Regions from separate parts of the Pseudoalteromonas sp. APC 3694 genome, predicted to be linked through region 4. Evidence: predicted binding sites of a transcription regulator. Region 4 holds the regulator's gene; each other region holds the start of a gene.
The links. Region 4 encodes sigma-54, which starts transcription at its own class of promoters, with help from an activator protein. Its sites were predicted from a motif close to GTTGGCACGNNNNTNGNNT; they were not measured.

Region 1 (7,910 bases), on a different contig from region 4:
TGCAAAGAGCGCTGCCATGCAGCGCTTTTTAATTCTTAACTATTCTACTTTTAACCAGTATTGGTTACGGTAAAAAAAGCCCACATAACCGCGCACTTCTAGTTTTTCGCCATTTTGCTGCGGTGTTAAACGCACGCTGTAGGTTTTACCATTATTTGGGTCGAGTATTTCACCGTCTTCCCAACTACCGTCACCCGCATAGGTCACATCTTCAATAATGGTCATCCCCAACATAGGCTGATTCTTTTTATCACCATCACACTCGGTGCAAAGTGCATCTTGCTTGGCTTTATTGAGTATTTTTTCAATTTTTCCAGTCAGCACGCCATCTTGCTCAGTAATGCGCACGTACGACTTAGCCTCGTTAGTCTCTTCGTTAATAGTTTTCCAAAGCCCAACCGGTGTGGGGTTAGCTAATAACTTAAATGAGGCAAAAATACTGCCGACCAAAAATCCCATCAACAGCGAGTTAGCTCTTTTTTTATTCAATAAATTCATTGCGTTACTATATTAGCGATTAATTAAGCCATAGTAACAATAAACAACCAGATGCAAAACTGTTTAAACACCCAGAACGCGCTACATTTTTAAATAAAATGCGCGGCATAGCGCCTGATACTCTGTGGTATAGCTATTATCATTGGCTCTAATACATAACTTAGTTGTACTTATCTCACTCTGCTCATAACTAAAAGTCATCAAACTGCGGCTAAAGGGCTTATTTGGCATAGCTTGTACTTGGCAAAGGCGATTTAAATACAGCCCTTGCTGCTGTGCTAATGTTATAAATAACTGCGCCTCAGTGGTGGGTAAAATAAGATTAAAACGCGAATCTTGATGACTTAGATGCCTAAACGCACCAAGCAGTTCTGCAAAACTTAAACCATCGGTATGGCGAGCGGTATTTCGCGCTGCATTATCACCTTTTAAACTGTGATTAAAATAAGGCGGATTAGCTATAACACAATCAAATAAACCCACAGCCTCAAACTGCTGAATAGGCTGATGGTAAATACTAATATCTCGCCAAGGACTTTGCTGGCAATTTTGTAAAGCCTGCTGGTAGGCGGTTTCATCAACTTCAACCGCACTCACCTTTAAATGTGGCGCTCGTTGCTTACACATTAGAGCCAGTAACCCTGTACCTGTTCCTATATCAAGTAACGTATTTGCGTGGCTTAAATCAGCCCATGCGCCCAGTAAAATACCATCGGTAGAGACCTTCATGGCGCACTGGTCGTGCTCAACCTTAAATTGTTTAAATGCAAAACCAGACATTTTTTCACCTTTTCATTCACCAAGCAGGTTTAAGTGCGTATAATTAACGGCAATTGTCCCCTATTTTTGACACTCTATGCAATTTTCTGAATTTGATCTTGATGATAAGCTACTCAATGCTATTAATAAAATGGGCTATGAAACCCCCACTAGCATTCAACAACAAGCCATTCCTGAGGCGTTGCAAGGACGCGATATTTTAGCGTCGGCACCAACAGGTACGGGTAAAACGGCGGCATTTTTAATTCCGGCAATTCAATATTTAATGGATTTCCCACGTCGTGATCCGGGCTTTGCACGGGTATTAATTATGACCCCAACGCGCGAGCTTGCTTATCAAATTCATGAACAATGTGAGTTACTTGCAAAACAAACCCAGTTAAAAATTGGGGTGGTTACCGGCGGTATAAACTACGGTACACACAAAGAAATTTTTGAAAATAATAATGACATTTTAATCGCCACACCTGGGCGTTTAATGGAGTATTTGGAAACCGAGAACTTCCACGCAGAAAACGTAGAAATGCTCATTCTTGATGAAGCCGACCGCATGCTCGACATGGGCTTTCGTAAAGAAATGCTGCGCATTTGTGATGAAGCTAAGAACCGCCGTCAGTGCTTTTTATTCTCAGCAACCCTTGAGGGCGATAGCGTAGAATTATTTGCTGAGCGTATTTTAAACGACCCCGCGCTACTTGAAGCCGAATCATCACGCAAAGAAAAAGCTAAAATTCATCAATGGGTTCATTTAGCCGACGACTACCGCCATAAACTAGAGCTATTAGTTAACACCTTAAATGGCCCTGATGTAAGTAAAGCGATTGTGTTTGTAAAAACTCGTGAGCGCCTTGAAACCCTAATTGGTGAGCTTACTAATAACGGCGTAAAAGCTGCGTGGTTACGTGGTGAAATGCCACAAGACAAACGCATGAAAGCCATGGAAAACTTCCACAGTGGCAAAACCCGTATTTTAGTCGCTACCGATGTGGCGGCCCGCGGTATTGATGTAGCTGATATAAGCCACGTAATTAATTTTGATATGCCACGTACTGCAGATGTATACGTACACCGTATTGGCCGTACGGGTCGTGCGGGTAAAAAAGGTATTGCGATTTCACTCATTGAAGCGCACGACATTGGCATACTTTACAAAGTAGAACGTTACATAGAGCAAAAGCTAAAACGCCGTGTATTTAAAGGATTAGAGCCAAAGCATAAAGAAGCCAAGCCACCGGTTAAAAAACGTAAAGATCCAGTAAAAATGAAAGCGAAGAAAAAAGCCAAAGCTAAAAAGAAAAAATAGCTTTAGCTTTAACACATTTAATTGAGCCGACGTTTGTCGGCTTTTTTGTGACTTAAAAACAGTGAGTAAGCTATTCATAGTAATATGTAAAAAATACTTAGCTGAATAACCAATTAATAAAATAGTAATTTATTTCAAATAGTTAATCTTGGAATGAAACTTGTAACCCTATCGAATATACGAGTATTAAAACGCCGAGTAATGGCGTTGTTTTTTAGTAACACACTAAGGATATAGTTATGAGTCGCATTAAATTTACTATCGGTTTTATTTCGTTTTGTTGTTTATTTTTATTAGTCTCTGCTTTTAAAGTCAGTGCAGCAACGCATTTAGCTGTAGTTAGCAGTGTGGCTACACAACCTAATTTACAACAATCTATTACTCATGAGTTGCGCACTAACCCAAATTTAAAGTTAGAAAAACTAAACGTACACGTTAATGACGGTAACGTTGAACTTAAAGGTGAAGCCAATAACGGTTTTGAACGCGCTCTCGCACAAAAGTTTTTAGAAAATATGGATGGGGTTAAAATCATTCATAACAAAATTAGTGTCATTTAATACAACTTTTTCTTAACTAATACACCTAACTTATCCCTCAGCGCTGCTTGTTTCTCCAACACAAGCGGCGCTTTTTTATGGTTTGCACAATATAATTCACTGCAGAGCATATTCCCAAGCCAGTTTAAATACTTAATTAAAAGCCTTTTAGTTTACGCACCAATCGCGACGCTCATTGCAGCTGCTTATACTTTTGAAACCTTTGTTTATAGACACTTATTATAAAGAGCTTACATCAAGCTTGGGCTCTAGTTCGGTTGATTAAATAATCTATTTTGAGATGAGAAACCTTATCGATATAGTTTTCTAATTGAGGCGTTTTTAAGGCAGTTAGCGCAAGGCTTTAATTACTTCAGATTATCAATTGGGTCTGTTGTTCTTTCAAGGTTGAATTTGCAGTAGTCTGTTTGGTATTTAGCCAAGGGTTTTGCCCAGGGACATTTACTCTTTGTTGTCTACATGGATGGTGGTAAGGAGCGTGAGCTGGACGCGGAAGCTTTGCTCGGTTTTTACTTATTATTACATGGATGTAAGCCAGTAGAATAACACAGGAGCAGTTATCGAGCCCACTAGGCAACAAACCTCGCGTCGCGATTAAATAGCTCTTAGTTTGAACTAATTTTAATCCGCAAAGGTCAACAGACCCTTATATTATTTATTATAAAAAGCGCGTTTTAATTTGTAAAAACGCGCTGATAGTCAGTAACTATTTCCCAATGCTTTTACCTTCGGGGTTTTAAATTATTTACTCACCTTGGCTTGCATCAGTATTATTGTCACCCTCTTTATTTGCTGACTGCTGATTTATTTTATCGCTTATCATGGCATCGAGTTTTTCACCGCCCTTAATACCAAAATCCAACGTACGAATAGGAAACGGAATACTTATATCAGCAGCATCGAGTGCTTGCTTTACTGCCACAACCCCTTTGTGACGCACCGTCATAAAATCGGGCTCACCAGGGTATTTAATCCAAAACCATACCAGTAAGTTTATACTGCTATCACCAAAGCCTTCTGCGTACACCGCGGTCTCATTTTTGCGGATCACAAAGTCAAATTGATTAATTTTTTCGACAATAACTTCACTGGCTTTTTCTATATCATCAGCGTAAGAAATACCTACAGCTACCTCTATTCTTCTGACCCCTAAAGTGCTGTAATTACGCAGTACATTTCTAAATAGTATTTTATTAGGAACCAGTATCAACTGCCCGTAAAAGCTCTCTATTAGTGTGTTGCGCAAGTTTATTGAATGCACTGAACCAAATACGTTATCGGTCTCGATAACATCACCCGCTTTGAACGGTTTACGAATACCCATAGCAATACCCGCAATTAGGTTTTCGGTCATATCTTGAAAAGCAAAACCAATGGCGAGACCAACAATACCTGCACCCGCAAGCAGTGACGTAACGGTACTTTTTAAGCCCATAAAATCAAGGGCAATAAAGACCCCAACACTCAGAACAATAACTTTAAAAATGGAGGCCATTAAGTCAGCAATTTGAGTAGAATCGAGCGAGCGACGCAATACTTTTTTCATTCCTTTGCCTGCAAGGCGGGCAATAAATGAAAATATAATCGCAATAATCACCGCGACTATAAAGTTAGGGATATGACTTATAACAACATCAAACCAACCGCCGAGCTTCTCTTCTATAAGTTTTTCGGCTTCTGTAATTGAGGGAATTGAGAGCATTTATTTTATACCTTAGTTTCTATTAATAACCTAAGGTTTGCAAAAATAGCGCCAGTATAAAAAAAGCTATGCAATGCATAGCTTTTTGGGTATGTGTTTAGCTGCAAATAGCGCTAAATTTAGCTTTGCTCTTCGCGCAAAAATACCGGTTCAAGTTCTTTAGTGGTTGCTTCTGAGCTAAAGTAATAACCGGCCACGGTAAACTCTTTAAGCTGACTTAACTGCGTGACTTGGTTTTCGATAAGGTAACGCGCCATCATGCCGCGCGCTTTTTTAGCGTAAAAGCTAATCACTTTATATTGGCCGTTTTTACAGTCTTTAAAATGTGGCGTAATAATTTGTGCGTTAAGCGTTTTTTTATCTACCGCTTTAAAGTATTCGTTAGACGCTAAATTAACTAAGTATTGTGCATCTTGTGCCGCTAAAACGTCGTTAAGTTTATTAGCAATAATACTGCCCCAAAACTCATATAGGTTTTTACCACGGCTGTTTTCAAGCTTTGTACCCATTTCTAGGCGGTAGGCTTGCATTAAATCAAGTGGTTTTAATAATCCGTATAAACCCGAGAGTATACGTAAATGCTCTTGAGCATAATCAAGTTGCTTAGCCGTTAGGGTGTCGGCATCTAAACCGCCATATACATCGCCATTAAAGGCAAGCACCGCTTGTTTAGCATTACTCGTAGTAAACGGTTGCGCCCACTCACTAAAACGTGCTGCATTAAGGCCCGCGAGCTTATCGCTAATTTTCATTAAACTACCAATCTGCGCAGGAGTTAGTTCACGGCATACTTTCATGAGCGCTTCGCTGTGCTCAAGTAATTCAGGTTGAGTGAACTTATCTGTTGCGGGTGGCGTGTCGTAATCAAGATTCTTTGCTGGTGAAATAACAGTGATCATAGTTAGCTATTGACTTGTAAATTATTTAATGTCAATTTCAACATTAAATGAGACGAAAAGCACGTTTTGTTTAAAATTATCCTACCTAAAACTCAACCGTTACCGTTTTTTCATTGATAAGGACATAAGACCTATCAAGCATTGTCACACTGTTGCAGTATAGCTATATTAAGGTAGTTTAGATTTTCTTTTAACTTGCTTGGAATGAGGAAAAGCAAATGACTAGCGCTCTACAAAGGCTTAAACAACACTCTTCTATCGTGGCCGACACGGGCGATATAGAAGCCATAAAAAAACATCAACCTGAAGATGCGACTACCAATCCATCGCTGCTTTTAAAAGCGAGCGAGATTGAAGCTTACAAACCTTATCTAGATAAAGCATGGCAGTATGCAAAAGAAACAGAGCAGCAGCCTGCAAAACAGCTAGAGCTGGCTTGTGATTATTTTGCTGTATTACTTGGAAAAGAAATTAGTGAAATTGTACCGGGTTATATTTCTACCGAAGTTGATGCACGTTTATCATTTGACACCCAAGCAACAATTAATAAAGCACACACGCTATTGAGCCTTTACGAAAAAGAAGGCGTAAGCAAAGACAAAATTTTAATTAAAATAGCGTCAACATGGGAAGGTATTAAAGCGGCTGAGCAATTAGAAAAAGAAGGCACTAAGTGTAACCTTACTTTATTATTCAGCGATGCCCAAGCGCGCGCCTGTGCTGATGCAAACGTATTTTTAATCTCTCCATTTGTTGGCCGTATTTTAGATTGGCACGTGGCAAACGGTATGGAAAAACCAACCGATCCGCTTCAAGATCCGGGTGTGCAATCTGTACGTAGCATTTTTGAGTTTTACAAACGTCACGACTACAAAACCGTAGTTATGGGCGCAAGCTTTCGTAATACCGGTGAAATTATTGCACTTACAGGATGCGATAAGCTAACAATTAGCCCTAATCTTTTAGAAGATTTGGGTAATTTAGAAGGTGCTGAAGAATACTTGCTAGCAAGTGATATTACTAAAGAGCCAAAACCTGAGCCACTTAGCGAAACACAGTTCCGTTGGTTACATAACCAAGATGCCATGGCGACTGAAAAACTCGCTGAAGGTATTCGCTCATTTGCAGATGCACAGGAACAATTAGAAGCACGCTTTAAAGCGATGTAACTAACCGCTGTTTTAAGAGTTTAAAAACGTCGCTTATTGCGGCGTTTTTTTATACCTGCAATTTTATTTTAAATACTCGCCTTGTCCCCATTTAAGTGCAGTTCTCATTGATCTTCATCAAAATACCACCCGTTAGTAACAGTTTCGTCACATTTATATTCTATTTTATTAATAGCTGTGGTATAGATACTGCCGAGGTTCAAAAAGTGGTCAATAGGAGATAATCAATGGATAGCCTAAACGAAATAATAGAGATATTAGAAGATTCTGATACATCGAAAAAAACCTCTCAAAAAAATAAAAAAAGAAAATGGCGCGAAATAGAAGCAATAAAAGATAAGCAACGTTTGCGCAAAGAACTACTGGAGCTTGACTATTTTGCAGATAGTGTTGCTATTGATGAGTTAGAGTTTTAACCAACATAAGCAACTAAAAAGGCTTTCATAAATGAAAGCCTTTTTTAATGCCTATTACCCTATACCTGCCAATTAATGGGCTGCGCCCCTTGCCCTATTAACAGTTCATTGGTTTTGGAAAAGTGCTGGCAACCAAAAAAGCCGCGATGCGCTGAAAGCGGCGAAGGATGAGGCCCTGCCAATACATGATGGCGCTGGCGATCAATACTTTTACCTTTTTTTTGTGCATGTGCGCCCCATAAAATAAACACCACACCTTGGCAGTGTTCATTTATATGAGCAATCACGTTATCGGTAAATTGCTCCCAACCTAAGTGTTTATGGGAATGGACTTGCCCTTGCTCTACGGTTAATACAGTATTGAGTAAAAATACACCTTGCTCTGCCCAGCCTTGTAAATAGCCGTGTTCTGGCGTGGTAAAGCCATTAATATCAGTTACTAACTCTTTATAAATGTTTTTAAGCGAAGGCGGGAGCTTTTTAACCTCAGGCAATACTGAAAAACACAAACCATGCGCTTGCCCTTCTCCATGGTAAGGGTCTTGACCTAATATAACCACTTTAATGTCGCTAAGTGGAGTTG
Region 2 (7,910 bases), on a different contig from region 4:
GTTATTATCACAGCGTAATGTTTTTTCATTAAGTGCCAATGGAAGTTTGCAAATAGGGCAATGGTAATGAAGACTCATGAGCCTAAATAGTCCTTATCAAAAAAAGTTTTTACCCAGTGCGGGCGATAGGTGATCATAACAGTTATTGCCATACCGTTTAGCATTGCTTCAGGAAACGCTAAAATAGGACTGAGATAAATGTAGTTTTCTGTTAGCTGATGCCAATTATATTCGCCAATTGCGTAATAAAAAACACCCCCGAGTATAATGTTAACGCAAGCAACAACACCAGCCGTTAAAAAGCTACAAACAAATATATAGATAAAAAAGTGTCGCGCTAAGTAGTGGTAACAAAGCATAAATACAAAGTAGCTTAATAATACTGGAATAAACGCACTTATTAGTAATTTTACCGCAATCAGCTCGAATGCTATTTGTCCAAAAGCAGTTAGCAGGGCTGTTGCTAATACACAACTTAAAATAGCCAGACGCCAGCCTAAAATCAGCGTAACAGCAGTAATGCCCAGTATATGAAGATCAAGACCAGGTAAAATACCGGCTTTTATACGCCATAGTAAAGCGAGCACCAGCGCGCAGGCAAACACACCGGTTTGCCTTGCTGGCGTATTAAATAAATTGGCGTATGTTGATTTATTAACACTTAAAAAGCCAATAACAATAACACCAATCCACAGTAATGCCTGTAATTGCACGCTTAGCATAATCGTTAATTAAACTCAGACCAAATAGGGGCATGATCTGAAGGCTTGTCGATAGCACGTAATTCGTAATCTATACCGGTGTCGATACAGCGAGCTGCTAAGTCATGCGTTGCCAAAACCACATCAATCCTTAGTCCACGATTATCAACAAAACCCTTAGAGCGGTAGTCAAACCACGAGTATTGATCGTTAGCTTCTGAGTTTTGCTCCCTAAAGGTGTCTTTAAAGCCCCAGTTTAATAACGTTGCTAGCCATTCACGCTCAACGGGTTGAAATGAACATTTTCCGGTTTTTAACCAGCGTTTTGCGTTTACCTCACCAATACCAATATCTAAATCGGTTGGAGAGATATTAATATCGCCCATTACAATTACATCTTGATCAGGCGTGTAATGACTATTTAGGTGAGTCATTAAGTCTTGATAAAATTGACGTTTATAAGGGAATTTAGTTTCGTGATTGATGTTATCGCCTTGCGGGAAGTAGCCATTCATGACATGCAGGTCACGGCCATTTTCTTGCTCTACGGTAACGCTGATCATTCGCTTTTGCGACTCATCTGTGTCGGTGGAAAAGCCTTTTAATACCGACTTAGGCTCTTTTTTGCATAACATTGCCACACCGTAATGCGCTTTTTGTCCATGAAAATAAACGTGATAACCCATTTTTTGTACATCGTCTAGCGGAAATGCTTCATCGTGCACTTTGATCTCTTGAAGACCAATAATATCTGGCTGGTGTTTATCAATAATAGCTTGTAACTGATGTAGGCGAGCACGCAGACCATTGATATTAAAAGAAATCACTTTCATAAAGTTTACCTTCAAATTTATTTTCATTGTTGGCTAAATTGTATCAGTATTTGGAGCGACATAACATGACTGAAACGAGAAAATAGCTGCACAAATGTTGATCAATTTTTGCTTAATGTTTAAACGTTGTAAATGCAATATTAAACAATAAAATATTCAATTTATATGTTTAAACTTGTCTATATAGTGCGCAAAAATCGTATGTTTAACTCGTTCAAATAGGACCTCCTAATGAAAACTCAATTACTTTTAGCCGCCTCTCTTTTTGTTTCTGTAACTGCTACTGCGCAAAGCAATACGTATTACAGCCAAGACAACAAATTAGAGTCTAACTTATGTGTAGTAAGCGCCAATGAGGGGTTTTCAGCTGCTCGTAAAATGGCAGCAAAGCACGGTGTATATTTATCACGTTATTCAAAAAGTATCCTATGTAACGGTCAAGACATCCGTGACATTGCAAAAAAAGAAGAAGCAACGTAATCAGTTGTGTCTAAAGTAGAAGTATTTGCAAAAGATTCACACCAAGAAACACAGTTATGTATGACTGCATTAAAGCAAGGCCTACAACCAGTACGTAAGCAAATTGGTAACTTAAATTCATTAAAGTGTAATGGCCAAAGCGTTACTGATTTTGTTAAGCGTTACCAAAACGCTGCAATCTAAATTACCGTTTTAGATATAAATAGCTCGGTTCTTACCGAGCTATTTTTTGCAAAAATTACCAGAGTAGCTTGCAAAAATTGCATTATTGAATATCGCAATAGAAGTTGTTTTTGGTTAATTGTTTGATTTTAAAGGTTTATTTTTTTTGGCATCGTATTTGTATTACTAGATTTGAAATTTATTAATACAAGGATACGTCTGATGAAAAAATTAACGATAGTTTCTACTGTTTTAGCCGCATTGAGTTTAGCAGCTTGTTCTTCTAATCAAGGTTTAGAAAAAATCGACAGTGATTTTGCAAGCTTAGATAACGATAGCGATGGCTTTATTTCTAAAATAGAAGCCGACGATGATAGTATTTGGCAGCACTTTTCGAATATAGATACTAATATGGATAATCAAATAAGCCGTAATGAATATGACGCTTATATGCAGCTAAATGCTGGGAAAGTTGCTACAGATAGTGAAGTGAGTGAGTCTGCATTTAAGGCTGATATTGCGAAGTTTGATAAAATAGAAAATGACTTTAAAAGCTTAGATAATGATAGCAACGGTTTTATTTCAGTTTCTGAAGCTGACGATGATGATATTTCAAATCATTTTGGTTACATGGACAGCAATAAAGATAAACGAGTAAGTAAAAAAGAGTTTAATAGCTATATCCAAAAACATGGTGATTCTGTTGCAGAGGACGATGCACTTGAGCAATTTAAAAATAGCTAAATTACATTATTAAATACACTTGATACCAAGCCAGTGTTTTTCACTGGCTTTTTTATACCTATAAAATGTTATTTTATTAATATGTTTTCCTAGTTTGCCGTTGTTCTGTCATAATAGATGGCTGTGTGTTTTTATTAACTTTAGAGTGATTATGGTTGGTCGGCGAATTAGTGATGAACAATTAATTGAAATCATTGAAGCGGCGATTTTTGTGGCAGGCAAGCCCGTATCAAAACGTCATCTTAAGAACACGGTTTTAAACGACTTAGCAATTTCTATGGCGCGCATTAATGATGCTGTAGAGGCCATTCAAGTTCACTATCAGACGCGTGGAATACGTTTAGTTGAGGTAGGCAGTGGCTATCGTTTTCAAGCGTGCAGTAGTTTAAGCCCATGGTTGAGTAATTTATGGCAAGAACGTGCCCCTAAATACTCGAGAGCTTTACTCGAAACCCTGTCGTTAATTGCATACAAGCAACCCATAACCCGTGGTGAAATTGAGCAAGTGCGGGGTGTAGCAACTGGCTCAAATATTATTAAAACTCTGCTTGAAAGAGAGTGGATTAAAGTAGTTGGGCATAAAGAAGTACCCGGTAAACCGGCACTTTATGCAACGACTAAACAATTTTTAGATTATTTTTCGATAACGGGACTTCATGATTTACCCGCATTGCCAGAGCAACAGCAAAGTAAAATTACCCAGTTATTAAGTGATCCTTCTGTGAGAGAACCATCCGAATGAGTATACAAGGTGAAAAGTTACAAAAAGTCCTAGCCCGTGCAGGTGTAGGCTCACGCCGTGAAATGGAAAAATACATTGATGCAAATCGTGTGAGTGTAAATGGTAAAGTAGCTAAGTTAGGCGACAGGGTTGAAGAAACCGATTTAATTCGTGTTGACGGCCATACCGTTAAAATAGAGGAAAAAGCAGACAGAATTTGTCGTGTAATTATGTATAACAAACCAGAGGGTGAGTTAAGTACGCGTAAAGACCCTGAAGGCCGTAGAACCGTTTTTGACCGCTTACCTCGTGTTGATGGCGATCGTTGGATAGCAGTAGGGCGATTAGATGTGAATACGTCAGGGTTGATGCTTTTTACCAATGATGGTGAATTAGCAAATCGCTTAATGCACCCGAGCTACGAAGTTGAACGCGAATATTCAGCTCGTGTATTTGGTGAAGTGACTGACGAAACAATGAAAAACTTACTTCGCGGTGTAGAACTTGAAGATGGCCCCGCAAAGTTCACTGGTATCAAGCCTATGGGCGGTGAAGGCATTAACCGCTGGTATAACGTAACGCTTAACGAAGGTCGTAATCGTGAAGTGCGTCGTTTATGGCAATCACAAGATGTGGAAGTATCGCGCCTAATTCGTATACGTTACGGTAAATTAGAGCTTGATAAGCGTGTACCGCAAGGTGGTTGGATTGAGTACGATTTAGACACAGTTAACTATTTACGTAAAACAGTTAAACTTGGCAAAGAAACACAAACTAAGCTGTCTGTTATTCCTGAAAAGCGTAAAGACAAGCGCGCTAAAATAAACCAAATTCGCAAGGCGGTTAAAAAGCACAATCAACGTGTAAAACCGACTAAACGTAAGTAATTAAAGCATAAAACAACAAAGCCGCTTTTTATAGCGGCTTTTTTACGTTTAAAACTAAATATTATTTTTTAACTTGTGCGTCTAACGATTGACCATTGATATCTTTTGAGTCATCGCTCATTAAATACAGATAAGTTGGCATTAAATCTTCAGGTGTTGCGAGTAGATCTCGATCTTCACCTGGGAATGCACTTGCACGCATTGATGTTCGGGTTGCGCCTGGGTTAATACAGTTAACACGGATTGGCGTTTTTTCAACTTCACACGCCCATGTTTGCATCATACCTTCTACTGCAAATTTAGAAATTGCATAAGGTCCCCAAAACTCTCTTCCTTTACGACCGACACCCGATGAGGTAAATACCACTGAGGCACTTTTTGATTTACGCATGACAGGGAATAGCGCTTTAGTGATCATCGCTTGTGCGGTGACGTTTACTTTCATCACATTTTCGAATGTTGATGAACAAAAATGCTCTAACGGCCCTAAAGTACCTAAAATACCAGCGTTATTTAATAGTCCATCAAGGCGGCCAAATTGACTTTCGATAGTTGCAGCTAAATCTCGATAGTTCTGCTTAGTTGCACCTTTTAAGTCCATAGGCACAATCGCTGGCTGTGGGTAGCCTGCATTGACGATTTCGTCATACACACATTCTAGTTTATTAGTTGTTTTTCCTAATAAAATAACGGTTGCACCATGTTTAGCATAGGTAATAGCTGCGACACGGCCGATACCATCACCTGCGCCTGTGATCAAAATTACTTTGTCTTTAAGTGCGTTTTCAGTTGCTTGATAGGTATGCATAAAAGTACCAATGTTTAAATTTTTTTTGATTTTAACATAGCAAATCGACAAGTAATCGAATTTATTACAAATTTAGGTGGCGAAACTAGAAAGTTTACGTTAAGTTTAACTGGTCTAATGTCTCATTAATATACTAGCTACATTATTTTAACTTAATTACACTGACTATAAACACACTATAAAAATAAGATTTGTGCGGAGAACACTATGAAAAAAATGCTACTCTCGCTCTCAGTTGCAGCTGCATTAGCAGGCTGTGGCGGCGGAGAAACGTTAGAAGATGTTAAAAACGATTCAGTTACAGTTATTCCAAAAGCTACGGTAAAATTTGACCCTGCAAATGGTGTAATTTCGGTTCCTAATGATTTATTGATGAGTGGTACGCTTGATGGCACACTCAATATTCCTGGGGAATTAAATGATGAGAATGTTTCTATCTCTCGAGCTGAATATGCAGATCCGCAACTAGCAATAGGCGCACTTGATGGCTGGTCTACTCAAGTGCCATTCAAAATTGATCTAACCTTTCCACCGGGCATTAGCCTTGATCAAACGTCTGCAGCTTCACCAGGCTCTGTACGTATTTTTGAAGTGATCATGGGTGCAAGCTTAACTGATGCCGAATGTTCGCAAGCACCAGCCGGTGCAGCATGTAAATTAGTAGGCGAATTGACCTTTGGCGTGGATTTTATTACACAAGGCTCTGGAGACGCGGTTGCAATTGTCCCACTTAAGCCTTTTAAAGCCGGTAGTTCATACATTAATGTGCTAACGACTGGACTGAAAGATTCACAAGGTCGCTCAATTGAACCATCATCTACTTATGCAACAGTTAAACAAGAAGCGCCTTTAGTAACGCCATCACAACTTGCGCTGCAAGGGGCTGTTAATAGCTACGAAAACGTAGTGGTAAGCTCTGGCGATATTACTAAAGACGATATTATTTACTCGGCTGCTATGACAATGCAATCAGCAGGACCAGTGCTTGGCACGATTAAAAAGGTTTTAGCAGCAAGCTTAACAGAGCCAACAATTCCAACGCCTACGTTGCAAATTCCAACTCAGCCAATGACTAATGTACAAGTAGCGTTAGCATCACAAAATATAACAGTGCCTGACGTGTTCCAAGCTGCACAGTATCAAAAAGGTAACATTCAATTACCTATGTATTTAGGCACGCCTGAAGGTAAAGAGATCAGTGATTTAAATGATACTTACTGGCAAGCTATGTGTGATAACGCAGTAGCTGTTATGGGTTATAAAGCACAAAAGGGAGAAGATTTTCCTGCTGATCCAGTTAGCACTAACGATGCAATGTGTGCAGCCTTAAGTGATGGCCGATTGCGTGATTTAGGTGAAGGCTTAGACGTTACACGTCATCTAACGAAATATAACTCACTTCCTAAAGTGCAGAGCACGGCAACTGTGCCAGTACAAATTACCAAACCGATTTTACCGGTTGTTAATGCGTACCGTTCAGGCTTAGGTTTAGAGCCTTTTGCTGCTATGCCAGAAAATGGCTGGCCAGTGGTTATTATGCAACACGGTATTACCACACAAAAAGAAAGCATGTTGACACTAACAGCACAGCTTTCACTTCAAGGCTTTGCAACGGTTGCAATTGACCATCCTCGTCATGGCGAGCGTGGAATAGATGTTGATGTTGATGGCACAGATGACTTTAACGCAACATCAGGCTCTGTACTTAGTTACATGAACCTAAGCTCGTTATTGGTCGCCAGAGACAGCTTACGCCAGTCAAGTGCTGACTTACTTGGTTTACGTTTAGGCTTAAACTTCAGTGGTGATAGTTCACTCAATTCTAGAGATGTATCTTATATTGGCCATTCACTGGGCTCAATTGTAGCGCCTGCATTTATTGCACAAGCGAATAGCCCATTGGCTGATCAAGTAGACCCACTCTTTAAAGTTAATGCTGTTGCATTGGCAAGTGGCGGTGGCGGTATTGCCAGCTTCTTATTAGAGTCAGCCGCGTTTGGTCCATTTATTCAGGGCTCTGTACTTTCTCAAGCTGGAACTGCTGAAGCTGACGAGTTTAATGCATTCTTAAATGCTGGTGCGTTATCAAACTGTGGTGCCTTGTTACCAGACATGCAGGACTTCTTAAGCTGTGGCTTTAATGAATTTGCAGCATCGCTAACGATGGCGGGAGAAACCGATAAACTTGCTAATATAAAGGGCGTAATGACGCAGTTTGTATTTGCAGCACAAACAGCATTAGATAGTGGCGACCCAACCAACTATGCAGCAACGGTTAAAGCACTAGAAACACCTGTATACATGAACGTAGTGGTAGGTGATGGCACAGATAATAACAAGCCAGATCAAGTTATTCCGCCGATGACTGCTAACAACCCAATTGCAGGTACACTGCCTCTAGCTAACTTCATGGGGTTAGAAACAGTGAGTACATCTCAAGCACCAACAGAGATGGGCTCTAGCTATTTAGTTAAATTTAACACAGGTCATCATGGCTCGGTATTGACACCGGCGCAAGATGAAAGGCAGTCGTCTACAGCAGCGGGCAGCGCAGCAGCTAATGCAGAAATGCAA
Region 3 (7,910 bases), on a different contig from region 4:
CATCACGACCGATTACAGGGTCAAGCTTACCTTGCTCTGCACGCTCAGTTAAATCGATGGTGTACTTTTCAAGTGCTTGACGTGTTTCTTCCGCATTAGGATCGTCAACTTTTTGACCACCACGAATCGCTTCAATTGCCGTTTCAACCTTACTCGCAGTAATGTTAAGTGCTTTAAAAACACTGCCAAGCGGGCCTTTATCTTCACACGCAACTAATACAAACAACTCACTTGAAATGTATTTATCTTTACGTTTTTGGGCGTACTTATCACATAAGTTTATCAGTGAAACCATGTTATTTGACAACTGTACATCGCCACCAACACCTTCCACTTTAAATAACTTTTCTATCTCTTGTGATAACTTAGTGTTGAGTTCATCAACGCTGATGCTCATTTGTGCAAATAGTGCACGCACACTTGAGCCGCTTTGTTTTAACAAAGCGTACATTAGATGCACAGGTTCAATAAATTGATGATCGCGACCTAGGGCTAATGATTGCGCATCTGAAAGCGCAGACTGAAATTTACTTGTAAATCTATCTAAACGCATGGGGGTTTACCTATAAAAAAAAGAATTACTTAATAGATGGGTATATTAGCGGGTTTGATCAAGGTATTAAGGGAAAAATAATCACCTAATGATTATTTACTTGCGCCAGATCAAACTTGCCATACGACCGGTTTGGCCATCGCGCCGATAAGAAAAAAACAAGTTCGCTTGAGAAACCGTGCAATGCTCACCCCCGCTAATGTTTATAACGCCCTGTTGATTAAGTAAAATAGTTGCTATTAGATAAATATCAGCTAAATACTTTTCATTATTTTGAGCTTTGAACGCGCTGTGCATTAGGGGGTTATTTGCTGTAAATAACTCGACTACCTCTTGACCGACATGAAATTGATTAGCCCCTATTGCAGGACCTAACCAAGCATGTATATTCGCCGAGGCATTTTTAAAACATGCCAGCGCATTGTTTATCACCCCTTGCTCTAACCCTCGCCAACCGGCATGAATTGCGGCTACTTCTTGCCCGTCACTCGATGAGAGTAAAATAGGTAAACAATCAGCGGTCATTATGGCTAAAGGTTGATTGCGTAATTGCGTATATAACGCATCGCCTGTGAGTATTTGATTGGGGTCAAATCGCTCGTCCACTGTAACTACATCAGCGCTATGAACCTGATTTAACCAAATTGCCGGTTTAGGCAAATGAGCATTTACACGTGCTCTGTTATTTAATACATCTTGGCTGTTATCACCTACATGCAACCCTAAATTCAAACTACCGAATGGAGGCTGAGATACGCCCCCTTCACGTGTAGTACTCAATGTATCTACACCATGAAGAGATTGCCATGTAGCTGATAAGCCAAACATTGTTAACTCGCTATATCAGGGTTTGCTTTTGTGTCTTCGCGCAATGCTTGAGTCATTTGGACCATATCATCAGGGATAGGCGCTTGCCAGGTCATCATTTCACCGGTGATTGGATGCGCAATACTTAATTTAACGGCATGAAGCGCTTGGCGTTTAAAGCTACGCAGTAACTCAAATAACTCAGGCGTTGCCCCTTTTGGTGGACGAGGACGACCGCCATAAGATTGATCGCCAATTAATGGATGGTTTAAGTACGCCATATGCACACGAATTTGGTGTGTACGCCCTGTTTCAAGACGTAAACGCAAACGTGTATGGGCGCGGAATTTTTCGGCAACACGGTAATGCGTAATAGCTGGTTTACCCATTTCATGAACTGCCATATGCGTACGTTGTGTAGCATGACGACCAATTGGTTTTTCAACCATACCACCGGCTGTCATAGTGCCATTACATAACGCTTCATATTCACGTGTGAAGTTTTCGCGCTTTTGCAGTGCTTTAACTAAATGTGTTTGTGCCTGAATCGTTTTAGCGACAACCATTAAACCTGTTGTATCTTTGTCTAAACGATGCACAATACCCGCTCGTGGCACATTAATAATTTCTGGGTAGTAGTGTAATAAAGCATTTAACACCGTACCGTCAGGGTTACCTGCGCCAGGATGAACCACTAATCCCATTGGTTTGTTGATCACTAAAATATCATCGTCTTCATAAACGATGTTTAATTTGATATCTTGTGCTTCGTATTCACGAGGTGCTTCTATTGTTGTTTCAACAGCTACAACTTCACCACCGAGTAGTTTTTCACGCGGGGTGTTGAAAATTTCACCATCAACGGTGATTTTATCATCTAAAATCCACGTTTTTATCCGTGATCGTGAATAATCAGGGAACAATTGTGCTAATACTTGGTCTAGACGTTTACCACCTAAGTCTGTTGGGACCTCGGCTTGGAGAGATATTTGCTCTGACATTAGTAACTTTACCCAATTTACCAGTGCAAGCTTTGCTTGACTGGGTTAGAATCGCTTTTAATAAAAGCATAACATAATACGCATAGTTTACTCGGTTTTACCCACTTGGCCTAGCCGAAGACATCGAAGGTAACAAATAAAATGATAAATAAAATAGGGAAACGTGCATTCGCCATTGTTTTTTCAGTTTCAATGCTTAGTTTAGGGGCCTGCTCGTCTGCACCTGACCAAGAAGATATTCAACGCGTACCCAACAGATCGGCACAAGCACTATACGAAGATGCAAAACAAACGCTTGATTCTGGTTTATACGCTCGTGCAATTGAGTTATTAACGGCAATTGACTCTCGCTATCCGTTTGGTCCGTTTTCAAAACAAGTCCAAATGGATTTAGTGTATGCACATTACCAATCAGGTAATACAGAGCAAGCACTTGCTACAATCGACCGTTTTATTCGCTTAAACCCAAACCACAAAGATTTAGATTACATGTACTACATGCGTGGCTTGGTTAATATTAAGGCGGATAAAAATGCTTTCCAAGAATACTTTGGTGTAGACAGAGCCGACAGAGATGCTAAACGCACCCGTGTTGCTTATACCGACTTATCAACTTTGGTTAAACGTTTTCCAGAAAGTGATTATGCGCCAGAAGCAAAACGTCGTTTAGTTTGGTTATTAAACCGCATGGCACGTTATGAGCTAAAAGTGGCAACTTACTATTACGAACGTGAAGCCTATTTAGCAGCCGCAAATCGTGGTAAATATGTGGTAGAGCACTACTCACAAAGTAGTTATCTTGATGCGGCACTCGCCATGATGAAAAAAAGTTACGAGAAGCTTGGCTTGACTGAACTAAGTCAGCATGCAGAGCAAACGCGTAAATTTAATAGCAGAAATAAATAACACGAAAAAGGCGCTAGTTATAAAATTAGCGCCTTTTTTTACGAGGTTTACTCGACTATATAGCCTCTTCATCCTCTTCTGCAGTACGAATTCGAACCACACGTTCTACGTCAGTGACAAATATTTTACCATCACCAATTTTGCCTGTTTGTGCTGTTTTAACAATAACATCAATAGCACGTTCTACGTCTTCATCACCGAGCACAATATCTAGTTTTACTTTAGGTAAAAAGTCAACCATGTACTCAGCACCACGGTATAGCTCTGTGTGGCCTTTTTGACGCCCAAACCCTTTTACTTCACTTACTGTCATACCCGTAATGCCTACATCAGATAATGCTTCACGCACATCATCGAGCTTAAACGGTTTAATGATTGCTTCTATTTTTTTCATAGTAATTACTTTTGAAAGCTTCAGTTGCCTCGATTTTAGACAATCATGAGGTTCATAGCAAACAAAGCGATTGAATTACGGTGATAAAACAATCTGTCATGCTATGATTATGCTAATAAAAATAGCTATACTAAAACAATAAGTAACCTACGGGATCAATATGAAAAAAATACAATACGGATTCACTTTACTAGAGCTGATGGTGACTGTGGCTATTGTAGGCATTATTGCCACAATTGCACTTTGGAATAGCAGCGATATGCTAGAAGAAAATAGAGCTGAGAACTTTTTGTTGGAGTTAAAAAGAAATATTAGCTATGCACGCTCTCAAGCAGCAAGTACAGATGAAATAGTCATTGTGTGTCCTGTTCCCAGTGCAAAAAATCTTGGCACTTCCAATCTCACATGTAAAAGTGGGTGGGGTTCAACTAATACTGTGATCTTATTTATAGATGCTAATAATAATGGTAGCTATGATACTGAGAATGATAGCCTACTACGCGTAATGTCGGATGTGTCTTCTAATGACAAAATAAAATTCACGGGTGATAGCTATCTTCGTTTTGATACTAGCGGACGAATTACAACAAATCTTATCGACCCAGAAGTTGATGAGTTGACCGGTTTTATTTATTGTCCTAATAGTGATAACAAAAGCAATAAAGCACTTAGCGTATCTGTCTCTGGTACAGCTTTTTATCTTGGTGATACTGACGAAACGTGCGACTAAAAAACATACAAACTTATCTTGTCATATTTGTATCATTTACTAGACTGAGTTAATCATTTATTAACTCAGGTCTTCAAGGATGAGATTATCAATATCAAAAAACAAGGGAGTGACACTTCTCGAATTAATGGTATCAATTGCTGTTGTCAGTGTAATCAGTCAATTATCGATGTGGTTTTATCCAGACTTCTTGGCTAAAAACCGATTAGATAACCATGTGAATCTGCTACACCGAAATATAAATTACGGCCGCCTTTACGCAATTGAAAATGCTACTTACGTCACGCTTTGCGCACTAAAAAACAACCAATGCACAAAAGACGAATGGGATGGTCAAATGTCACTGTTTATCGACAAAGATAAATCAACGACTCTAGATGATGATGAACTACTCTTAAGCACTTTCGAGGATGTTCATGATGCTGATACTTTAGAGTATCCGCGCAACGCCATTACATTTCGTCCAGATGGTTCTTTAAATGGTTTTCAAAATGGGACTTTTATATATTGCCCCAATAGCAATAAAGCCAATCTCGAAGGATTGGCTTTATCTGTAAGTCAAACGGGTAGAATTCGCATCAAATCAACTGATAAATGCCAAGAAGAATAACCTTAATTACCTTCCCCAGCAGTAGTCAATATCTTCCCCGTCGTTTGTTTTAGCGCCTTTAGCACCTTTAAGACCTGTATCAGTTATGAAAAGCTCAGTGCAATCACCATCTCCTTTTACTGGCCCTGCCACAGGTTTTGCAATGATTGTAAAAGCATTCTTATTCGTCACTTTAATCGTTAATTCAAAATGTTTATTCTCGGTTTTGTCTTGCAACCCTAAATCAGTAAATGTCTCTGTATATTCCCTATTATCCACAAAATACTGCTCCTCCTTGTTTGCAGCATCTAACAATGCTGCAACTGCCTCTGCACGTGAGGCACGTTTTACATATTCTGTATAATTAGGCAGTGCTATTGAGGCTAAAATCCCTACAATAGCTACAGCTATCATTAGCTCAATCAAGGTAAAACCACGTTGTTTTTTTATCATTTCGGCCGCCTTAATCTTATTCGTTCTGTATATTTTCATCATTTTCTTCGCGTTTATATATATACGTTTGCTGTGTTTTAAAACCAAACCCTAATGTTTCATCTTTTACAAGTTGTATTTTATCGTCTACAACTTTTAATCCTGGCCCTGTAATTTCAAGTGGTTCCAGCGGGTTTTTAGCATTATCACCTTTTATGCCCGGTCCAATTAAATAGAATTGGCTTTTAGGTACTTTTGAAGAATCATCATCGCACTTTCCATTACCATCGCTATCGGCGCAAGTAGAACCAAAATAAAGCTGTGGTGTATCAGGTACTTCAGTACTAGTTGCAAACTTTAAATCATCATAAACTTTAGTACCGTAATGTAAATGAAAAGCATAAAGTGAGCCGCCGCCGCCACTGAGCGAGCATTGGTTTTTAGTCGATGACTCTGAAGCAGGTGTGAAAGATGTAAAATATGCAACGCCACCAATTACTGTTGCAGCCGCTAATGATTTTTCCCCTGCAGCTAATCTATATCGCCACCCTTTAAACTCTGCCCCAAGCTTTGCTTCTAATTCAATAAAGCCAGTTACGTTATTTAACGCCTTACCAAATGGATCATCATTCATTACCATTAAATTATCTGGTTTTATTACGTCTGGTTTTTTATCTGAAAATAATTGTGTAACTGTATTTTCATCTCTTATCATAAACAACTGATCTGCTGTTTCAGCATCATTAGGGTTTGTTCTTTTCCCACTGCCGATAACAATTGCATCAAATGGGGTGTCTAGTCTAGTGGTAACACCTCCCTTTATTGTCACTTTACTAAATAGCGTTCGTGCAACCATTGGTTTGTAAAAAAAACGCCTATCAACACTCCCGCCTAGCTCAGCCAATTTATGGTGATTAAAAGCTCCTTTCTTATCGCCCGGCATATCTATACGCCAGATATCACCTCCTGTATCTGCAGCATATATTCTGTCGATATAACCATCATAATCAGAATCTAGTAGAGTTATATCTGCAGCAATACTATGTTTTCCTTTAAAATTATTATTATCTAGTAATGACCAAAGCTTAGTACCTGTATTTGCGTCAACAATATAAATATTATTACCTACAGAGTCAGCCTCTGAGCTAGTATCTTTATTTGTGTCATAACCACCACCAAAAACCAGTACTGGTTTATCACCAAAAGCTTTTATAAATGCCACTTGCGGCTTTGACCAAGTTTGACCCAGTTTTGTGAAGTCTCCTTCACCGCCTTGAATTGTCCATTTTAACTTAGGGTTATCTGGGTCAGTAATATTAAAGCCGTAATAGTTTCTTCCACCACGTCGCATGCCAGCAAAAGCCCATACATTATCTCCTTTTGTCGCATCTACAATACCATCGTTAACGTTATCACTATTGAGACTTTCATTTTTGGAATACACGCTAATAGGCCCATCCATGCCATATTGCTTACCAGATTCTGCTTTTCTTAATGATTTAATTATTTTAAAAAGTACAGACGGTATAAACGCCCAACTTTCTTTAACTTCATTATTTACATCGTCATCTTTAAACATATGTAAAAAGCCAGCATTAGTACCAATCAGTATACGTATATCATTATTACCATAATCTATTGCTACAGGCCTAGAGTGTAAGGGATCACCAAAGATATCATTACGCTGTTCGCTTTCAGGATTCTTATTATCAACATCAACCCCACGCGCCCAATTAATCGTATTTTCAAGCTCAGACTTATCAATTAAGAAAGCACTAGCTGCCTGGCTTTCACCCATAGCATCAATAATACTGTCGGCCTTAAAAAAGCCGATATCCGTTAGCACTTTACGATCTTTATCCTTTATAGTTGCCAGCATTGCATTAACGCCACCATTTTTTACCGAATTACCATCTGCAGAATTATTAACAGACCAAAAGGTTTTTGCATCCTTACTAATTAATCCATCTTCATTGAGTGCTAACTTTAACGATGAATCAATAATTTTTCCGTCTGATACTTTTAATTTTTTTAAATTACCTCGCCAACGTGTACTTTTATCTGGATAAAACATAGCAAAATAGATTGCATCTCGACTTCGAGTTTGATCTACGTTATTACTGGCCACTGATGGAGAAATGAAAGTACTATTTTCTTCTCTAATTTGTGAAATTGTATTTTTAAGTGCAGAAGAAAGGGCTGCTGCTGATTTAGCTTCAAAATAATCCCCACCACCAACTTCAGCTGCTTCTTCTAAAAGTTTGAGCGCATTTTCACCCATTCCATCACCAAAACCTATAGTAAAAAGCCTACCCGTATCAATCACCTCAGAGGTCTGAGGATATAAATCAACAGATATAGTCTCTGTACCATATAAAATTTTGGCTAACGCTACTAAATAACTTTTATAGCTCCCAAATGAACTCGAATTAGCTCCAAATATACCTTTATATTCTTTATTTATACTTCCATCAGCTTCATCATCATTTTGAGGTTCA
Region 4 (7,910 bases):
GATGGCACCATAATGAGCGCCAGTGCGAATGAAGTGCGTTACGATGTGTCGCTGCGTTTTTTAACCTTAATCGGCGATGCAAGCATTGCTCAAGCAGGTCAAAAAATAACAGCTAAAAGTATCACTTACGATATCGGGCAGCAGTTAATTAGCGCAGAAAAAGACGAAAACTCAACAGACCGTGTACACACTATTTTAGTGCCTGTTGAAAATAAAAAAGAAGATGATAAAGGCCAACCATGAGCACATTAAAAGCAGAGCTATTAGCTAAAAGCTACAAAGGTCGTGAAGTTGTAAAAAACGTTGGCCTAGAGGTTGAAGCTGGCAGTATTGTGGGGTTACTTGGCCCTAATGGTGCAGGTAAAACCACCACTTTTTATATGATTGTAGGCCTTGTCCCTAGTGATAAAGGCAAAATATCAATTGATGATAAAGATATTACTTTATTACCGATGCACAGCCGAGCGCGTTTAGGGATTGGTTATCTACCGCAAGAGTCGTCTATTTTTAGAAAGCTGACTGTTTATCAAAACTTAATGGCTATCTTAGAAACACGTAAAGAATTAAATAAACAACAACGCGAAGATACCTTAAATAATTTACTTGATGAATTTAGCATTCAGCATATCCGCGACAGCCAAGGTATGGCCTTATCAGGTGGTGAACGTCGCCGCGTTGAAATTGCTCGCGCGTTAGCAGCAAACCCTAAATTTATCCTTTTAGACGAACCCTTTGCGGGGGTTGATCCTATCTCAGTATTAGATATTAAAAAGATTATAGAGCATCTTAAAAACCGTGGCATTGGCGTACTTATTACAGACCATAACGTGCGCGAAACACTTGATGTTTGTGAAAAAGCCTACATAGTTTCTCATGGGGAGTTAATTGCATCAGGCACTCCTGAATACGTATTAAACGATAAAACAGTACGCGATGTTTATTTGGGCGAGCAGTTCAAGCTCTAATATGTGTGTTATTACACTAAGCATCTGCTAAGATTAATTATACTTAGGTCTGTTGACCTTTCAAGGTTGAATTTTCAGCAGTTTGTTTGGTATTTAGGCAAGGCAGAGTCTATGTGGTGTGATATTCCCCATAAATAGGCGATAACGCAGCATCAATGCCAAACAGGCGCTGCCCTTCGGGTTCTGCCTAGGGACGATTTACTCTTTGTTGCCTACATGGATGTAGGTAAGGAGCGTGAGCAGGACGCGGAAGCTTTGCTCGGTTTTGACTTAGCCCACTAGGTTACAAACCTCGCGCCGCAATTAAACCGCCCCTAGTTTGAACAAATTTTAATCCGTAAAGGTCAACAGACCGTAATTTAAAAGGATTGTTAGAGATACATGAGGCAATCATTACAGCTGCGCATGGGCCAGCAACTTACAATGACTCCACAGTTGCAACAAGCAATTCGCTTATTGCAACTCAGTACATTGGATCTCCAGCAAGAAATTCAAGAAGCGCTCGATAGCAACCCCTTGCTTGAAGTTGAAGAACATGATTACAGCGAAGACACTGCAGGTAAAAACGAACAAAAAGCCGATAACGATGACTTAACGCTAAGTGCCTCAGCTGACGATAAACCTAGCGAGTATGAGCAAGATAGCGGCGAAGCAATGACCAAAGACACCATTAGCGATGATATGGCTATGGATGTTACTTGGGATGAATATATGAGCGCTGCGCCTGCCTCTTCATCGGGTCCAATGCCAGAAGATGAATCTATTTATCAAGGCTCTTCGACTGAAACGCTGCATGAGTATTTAATGTGGCAACTTCAACTGACGCCGTTTAGTCCTACCGATGAAGCGATAGCTATTGCAATTGTAGAAGCTGTGGACGACTCAGGGATTCTAACCCTTAGCTGTGAAGAAATATTAGAAAGCTTTAACCAAGAAAACGACGGCGAAGATGAAGTTGAACTTGACGAAATAGAAGCGGTACTAAAGCGTATTCAACTATTTGATCCAGTGGGAATAGCCGCGCGTAGTTTACAAGAGTGCTTGTGTATTCAGCTAAATCAATTTGATAAAGACACACCTTTTTTAAACGAAACAAAAATGATCTTAACCGATCATATTGATTTACTTGCTGCACGTGACTATCGCACGTTGATGAAAAAAACAAAGCTTAAAGAAGATGAGCTAAAAGAAATCATGACGTTGATTCATACGCTCAGCCCAAAACCGGCAGACACTATTGTTAGAGAAGAGTCTGAATACGTTATTCCTGATGTGTCGGTTAAAAAAGTTAAAGGTCGTTGGGTAGTTGAATTAAATCCAGATAGCATGCCTAAGATCAGAGTAAATAGCCAATATGCAGCTATGTCGCGTACGGTTAAATCAAGTGGTGATAGCCAGTTTATTCGCTCGCACTTACAAGAGGCTAAATGGTTTATAAAAAGCTTAGAAAGTAGAAATGACACGCTACTTAAAGTAACCAACTGTATTGTGCAGCAGCAACAGGCCTTTTTTGAACACGGCCCTGAGGCTATGAAGCCTATGGTGCTTAACGATGTGGCTGAAATGGTGGAAATGCATGAGTCGACTATATCGCGTGTTACTACGCAAAAATACATGCATACACCACGTGGCATTTTTGAGCTTAAATATTTCTTTTCAAGCCATGTAAGTACTGAAAATGGTGGCGAATGTTCATCAACAGCAATACGTGCATTAATTAAAAAATTAATCGCTGCAGAAAACTCAGCTAAACCATTGAGTGATAGTAAAATTGCAGATATATTGGCAGAGCAAGGAATTAAAGTAGCGAGGAGAACCATTGCAAAATATCGCGAATCTCTAGCTATTCCCCCGTCTAATCAACGTAAAAGTTTGATTTAAGGCGTACAACAAAGAGGAAAATGTTTATGCAACTGAATTTAACTGGTCGCCATGTAGATATTACCGACTCGCTTAGAGACTACGTAAATAGCAAATTTTCGAAGTTACAGAGGCACACTGATCACATAACGAATGTGCACGTTATTCTCGATGTAGAAAAACTAAACCAAAAAGCTGAAGCAACCGTTCATGTTAGTGGCGCTGAGATTTTTGCTTCTACTGAGCATCAAGATATGTATGCCGCTATAGACTCGCTCATTGACAAGCTAGATCGTCAAGTAATTAAACACAAAGAGAAACTTGCTCGACACTAACACTATGAAACTAAGCTCACTTATCTGTCAGGACTGCAGTAAAGCTGCGGTCCTTTTTAATAGTAAAAAAAGAATTTTAGAATTTATCAGTGAATTGGCTCACAATAAACTGCCCTATTTAACACAACAAGATATTCTTAATGCATTAACTGCAAGAGAAAAGCTTGGAAGCACAGGCATTGGTCGAGGCATTGCTATTCCACATGGTCGCATGAGCGGTGCTCAAGAGCCCCTAGCTTTGATTTTAGTGAGCGAAACAGCTATTAATTTTGATGCGATTGATAACCGGCCGGTTGACATTTTTGTCGCGTTAATTGTTCCCGATGGCGATAATCAGCAGCATTTGAAGACGCTAGCCACGATTGCTGATAAGCTCAATGATAAAGAATTTTGTAAACAGTTACGCGCCGCCAAATCGGATAGCGAACTGTATCAGGTTATCGTCAGTCAATCGTAGTAATAAAGAAAGGTGATAAATGGAATTAATAATTATAAGCGGTCGTTCAGGCTCAGGTAAATCTGTGGCGTTACGCGTTGTGGAAGACTTAGGTTATTATTGTGTAGACAATATTCCTCTTAATTTATTACCATCATTAGTGCGCAGCGTTTCCGACAGTTATAATAAAATTGCTGTGAGTGTTGATGTGCGTAATCTACCTAAAGAGCAACAGCAATTTAATGAAATACTCGAATATTTACCTGGTTTTACTAAACCAACGGTATTTTATTTAGACAGTGACGATCAAACATTAATAAAACGTTTTTCAGAAACGCGACGTCTCCACCCTTTATCTATTGATTCTTTGCCGCTTGATTTAGCCATAAAAAAAGAAAAACAACTACTTGATGTATTGATTAACCGTGCTGATTATATGATTGATACCACGGATTTAAGTGTGCATCTGCTTGCTGAATCTATTCGTGAAAAAATACTCGGAAAAAAAGATAAACAACTGATCATTACCTTTGAGTCATTTGGTTTTAAACACGGCATCCCTAAAGAAGCAGATTACGTATTCGATGCCCGTTTTTTACCAAACCCGCATTGGGAGCCTGAACTTAAGCCACTTACGGGGCTGGACCAACCAGTAAAAGACTACCTAGCAAGTCACAGTATAGTGCAAAAATTTACATGGCAAATTCAAACATTTGTGCAAACATGGCTGCCGCATTTAGAACGAAATAACCGCAGCTACTTAACCATTGCAATTGGCTGTACCGGTGGGCAACACCGCTCTGTTTATTTAGCGCAAACCATTGCTGAAAGCTTTGCAATGAGTCATCCTAATGTAAAAATTCGCCACCGAGAACAAGAATAAAATCAAAGCTTGCGAGAACATGTCATGCGCTTAGAAAATACATTTTTAATAAAAAACAAATTAGGATTACACGCTAGAGCGGCGACAGTATTAGCTCAGCTTTCTGTGCAATTTGATGCCACAATCACTTTATTTCAAGATGACAAACAAGCCGCTGGCGATAGCGTGCTGGCACTTATGTTACTCGAAAGCAGCCAAGGCAAAGAAGTTAAGGTGGTATGCGAAGGCCCCGACGCTGAGCCTGCACTTAGCGCAATAGGTGAGCTCATCGACCAACGATTTAATGAGCAAGAATAAAAAAGTTCATTATTAACTCATCATCCTAAGCTTAGGTTAATAGTGGTTGAGTTAGTTTGCTCACATAAAGTAAGATAAACTAAAATTGAATAGCATTTATACCCTTCCAGCATGTAATACAATTTAATTAAGGACGCCAATGCCTGAAGCTTTAGAACAAGATATTCCACTACAACAGCTAAAACAGGTGACTAAGTCACTAAATAGTGGTCAATTTGTTCAAGTTAGACGCATGCTGGCAAAAACGGCGCCTTGTGATACCGCACTTCTTTTAGAATCATCCCCGCATAAAATTCGCCGTATGCTCTGGCAGCTTGTTGATCCTGATGTACAAGGTGATGTGCTTGAAGAGCTTTCTGAAGATGTACGTTTGGGCATTATTGCGCAAATGGCACCCGAGCACATTGCTGCTGCAACCGAAGACATGGGCCATGATGACTTAGGGGAAGTACTACGTAGCCTACCTGACACTGTTTATAAAGACGTTGTTAGCGCTATGGATATTCAAGATAGAGAACGTGCAACGCAGGCTTTATCGTATCAAGAGCGCTCTGCTGGCGCATTGATGAATATAGATACCGTTACTATTCGCCCCGATGTGACTCTAGATGTGGTACTGCGTTATATTCGCTTACGCGGCGAATTACCTGAGGGTACAGATGACTTATATGTGGTTGATGAAAATAACTGCTTTTTAGGCGCCCTATCGCTGAGCACTTTATTAACTAATCCCCCTGAAAAAATTGTTCATGAGTTAATGGATGAAGACTGTGAGTCTATTCCTATTTCAATGGATGAGAGCGAAGTTGCACAATTGTTTGAGCGTCATAACTGGATATCGGCACCGGTTGTTGATGACAACGCACACTTGCTTGGGCGGATCACCATTGATGATATCGTTGATGTTATTCGTGAAGACGCTGAGCACAGTTTACTGGGTTTAGCGGGTTTAGATGATGAAGAAGATACCTTTGCACCTGTGTTGAAAAGCTCTAAAAAGCGCTCAATTTGGCTGGGTGTAAACTTACTAACTGCATTGCTGGCTGCAATTGTGGCAAGCTTTTTTGAAAACACCTTAGCTATATTACCAATTCTTGCTGTGCTCAATGGTATTGCCCCGTCAATGGGTGGGGTTGCAGGCAGCCAAACCTTAACTTTGGTTATTCGCGGTATCGCGGTGGGCCATATCAACCAAACTAACCAACGTTTTTTATTATTAAAAGAACTCGCTATCGGCGCGATTAACGGTATGGTTTGGTCTATCCTAATTGCCGGTGTCGTTGCGCTTTGGCAATGGGATTTCAAACTCGGTGGTGTTTTAGCGTTTGCTATGTTTATGAATTTAGTTGCAGCAGGTATTGCGGGTGCTAGTATCCCACTATTGCTTAAAAAAATGAAAATAGATCCAGCACTTGCTGGCAGTGTGGTACTAACCACGGTAACTGATATTGTTGGTATATTTGCCTTCTTAGGTACTGCGACTTGGTTATTGATTTAATCTTTTTATAAACGTTTTTAAACAAAAACACCGCATCAATACGCGGTGTTTTTGTTTAAGCCGATAGTTACTTTACATAAGTTAAGGCTACTTAGCGCGCTGGCGATTACCACCTACCTTAGGTTTAGTGTTGGCTTTTTTAAACTGGCTAAAGCCAGTATGACGAGTCAGCGCAGGACGACCGCCCTTGTTACCTTTTCCGCCTTTGGTTTGTCTTTCATCTCGCCCTTCTTCAGGGACTAAACAGTTAGGTCCTTTACCAATAAGCTTGGCTTTGCCCATGTTACGCAGGGCTTCGCGGATCATTGGCCAACCGGCAGGATCGTGATAGCGTAAAATCGCTTTATGCAAACGACGTTGGCGCGCTCCCTTAGGCACAGCTACTTGCTCCGTATTATTTTTAATATTACGTAGCGAGTTCATTTCTGTGTGGTAAATGGTGGTAGCGTTGGCCATCGGTGATGGATAAAAATTTTGTACCTGATCAAGCTTAAAATCATTCGATTTCAACCATAAAGCCATGTTTACCATGTCTTCATCTTTAGTCCCCGGGTGAGCAGAAATAAAGTATGGAATTAAATACTGCTTTTTACCCGCTTCTTTTGAGTACTTATCAAATAACGCTTTAAATTCATCATAGGCGCCCATACCTGGTTTCATCATTTTTGATAATGGGCCATCTTCTGTGTGTTCTGGGGCTATTTTTAAATATCCACCAACATGATGGGTTACTAGCTCTTTAACGTAACGAGGATCACGTACTGCAAGGTCATAACGCACGCCCGAAGCAATTAAGATCTTTTTGATCCCTTTAACCTCACGCGCCTTTTTATATAAGTCGATAGTGGGTGTGTGATCGGTATCCATATGCTTACAAATATCAGGATACACACACGACAAGCGACGGCACGTACTCTCTGCTTTTTTACTGGTACAACGCAGTTTGTACATATTTGCAGTTGGCCCACCTAAATCAGAGATAACCCCAGTAAAGCCCGGCACTTTATCTCTAATTTGTTCAATTTCTTCGATAATCGATTCTTGAGAACGGCTTTGTATTATGCGCCCCTCATGCTCGGTAATAGAACAAAACGAACAGCCGCCAAAACAGCCGCGCATAATATTTACCGACGTTTTAATCATATCGTAAGCAGGGATTTTATCATCGCCATAACTTGGATGTGGTATACGCTGGTAAGGTAAACCAAACACGTCATCCATTTCCTGAGTTTCAAGCGGATAAGCCGGCGGATTCACCCAAATAGAACGATCGCCATGACGCTGAAATAACGCCCTTGCACAACCTGGGTTGGTTTCTTGATGTAAAATACGTGATGCATGGGCATACAAAGGCTTATTAACGCTAACCTGCTCAAATGCCGGCAGTTTAACGTAAGTTTTTTCCCACGGCTTAGGACGCGCAGGCTGGATGGTAATTGGTTTTGCAGCTTCTGCTTGTAAATCGATGCCGGCTTGCTTAAATTCTGATTTAGCACAGCCCACATCATCCGCGCCATAAGGATTAGGAATAGGGTCTATTTTACCAATTTTATCAATGGCTGTTGAGTCACTGCCACGCCAACCGGGTAAAGGCTCTTTACGAATAACTGCCGTGCCTCTAACATCCTGTATGGTA

Region 1: the regulator sigma-54 is predicted to act here: its motif matches at 2,729-2,747, upstream of QMA00_RS06335 (BON domain-containing protein).
Region 2: the regulator sigma-54 is predicted to act here: its motif matches at 2,342-2,360, upstream of QMA00_RS10815 (EF-hand domain-containing protein).
Region 3: the regulator sigma-54 is predicted to act here: its motif matches at 3,760-3,778, upstream of QMA00_RS01550 (P-II family nitrogen regulator).

What each region holds. Positions count from the first base shown of each region.
Region 1 covers NZ_JASDDE010000012.1:7,645-15,554, forward strand. Annotated here, with positions in the region: gene QMA00_RS06320 (DUF2147 domain-containing protein) at 40-498, opposite strand; gene QMA00_RS06325 (methyltransferase) at 580-1,278, opposite strand; gene srmB (ATP-dependent RNA helicase SrmB) at 1,355-2,581, shown strand; gene QMA00_RS06335 (BON domain-containing protein) at 2,821-3,141, shown strand; gene QMA00_RS06340 (mechanosensitive ion channel family protein) at 3,887-4,843, opposite strand; gene yaaA (peroxide stress protein YaaA) at 4,963-5,742, opposite strand; gene tal (transaldolase) at 5,961-6,911, shown strand; gene QMA00_RS06355 (DUF3545 family protein) at 7,139-7,327, shown strand; gene ung (uracil-DNA glycosylase) at 7,387-7,910, opposite strand, start outside.
Region 2 covers NZ_JASDDE010000027.1:25,723-33,632, reverse strand. Annotated here, with positions in the region: gene rlmA (23S rRNA (guanine(745)-N(1))-methyltransferase) at 1-78, opposite strand, end outside; gene QMA00_RS10835 (energy-coupling factor ABC transporter permease) at 75-722, opposite strand; gene xthA (exodeoxyribonuclease III) at 728-1,534, opposite strand; partial or broken gene QMA00_RS18950 (exonuclease III) at 1,766-2,197, shown strand; gene QMA00_RS10815 (EF-hand domain-containing protein) at 2,399-2,920, shown strand; gene scpB (SMC-Scp complex subunit ScpB) at 3,072-3,662, shown strand; gene rluB (23S rRNA pseudouridine(2605) synthase RluB) at 3,659-4,528, shown strand; gene QMA00_RS10800 (YciK family oxidoreductase) at 4,590-5,336, opposite strand; gene QMA00_RS10795 (VolA/Pla-1 family phospholipase) at 5,544-7,910, shown strand, end outside.
Region 3 covers NZ_JASDDE010000002.1:109,822-117,731, reverse strand. Annotated here, with positions in the region: gene clpB (ATP-dependent chaperone ClpB) at 1-553, opposite strand, end outside; gene pgeF (peptidoglycan editing factor PgeF) at 650-1,381, opposite strand; gene rluD (23S rRNA pseudouridine(1911/1915/1917) synthase RluD) at 1,384-2,361, opposite strand; gene QMA00_RS01555 (outer membrane protein assembly factor BamD) at 2,503-3,267, shown strand; gene QMA00_RS01550 (P-II family nitrogen regulator) at 3,323-3,661, opposite strand; gene QMA00_RS01545 (GspH/FimT family pseudopilin) at 3,822-4,391, shown strand; gene QMA00_RS01540 (GspH/FimT family pseudopilin) at 4,471-5,001, shown strand; gene QMA00_RS01535 (type IV pilin protein) at 5,008-5,433, opposite strand; gene QMA00_RS01530 (PilC/PilY family type IV pilus protein) at 5,450-7,910, opposite strand, start outside.
Region 4 covers NZ_JASDDE010000056.1:9,896-17,805, reverse strand. Annotated here, with positions in the region: gene lptA (lipopolysaccharide transport periplasmic protein LptA) at 1-243, shown strand, start outside; gene lptB (LPS export ABC transporter ATP-binding protein) at 240-965, shown strand; gene QMA00_RS15535 (RNA polymerase factor sigma-54) at 1,347-2,846, shown strand; gene hpf (ribosome hibernation promoting factor) at 2,873-3,160, shown strand; gene ptsN (PTS IIA-like nitrogen regulatory protein PtsN) at 3,165-3,617, shown strand; gene rapZ (RNase adapter RapZ) at 3,637-4,479, shown strand; gene QMA00_RS15515 (HPr family phosphocarrier protein) at 4,504-4,776, shown strand; gene mgtE (magnesium transporter) at 4,916-6,274, shown strand; gene QMA00_RS15505 (YgiQ family radical SAM protein) at 6,362-7,910, opposite strand, start outside.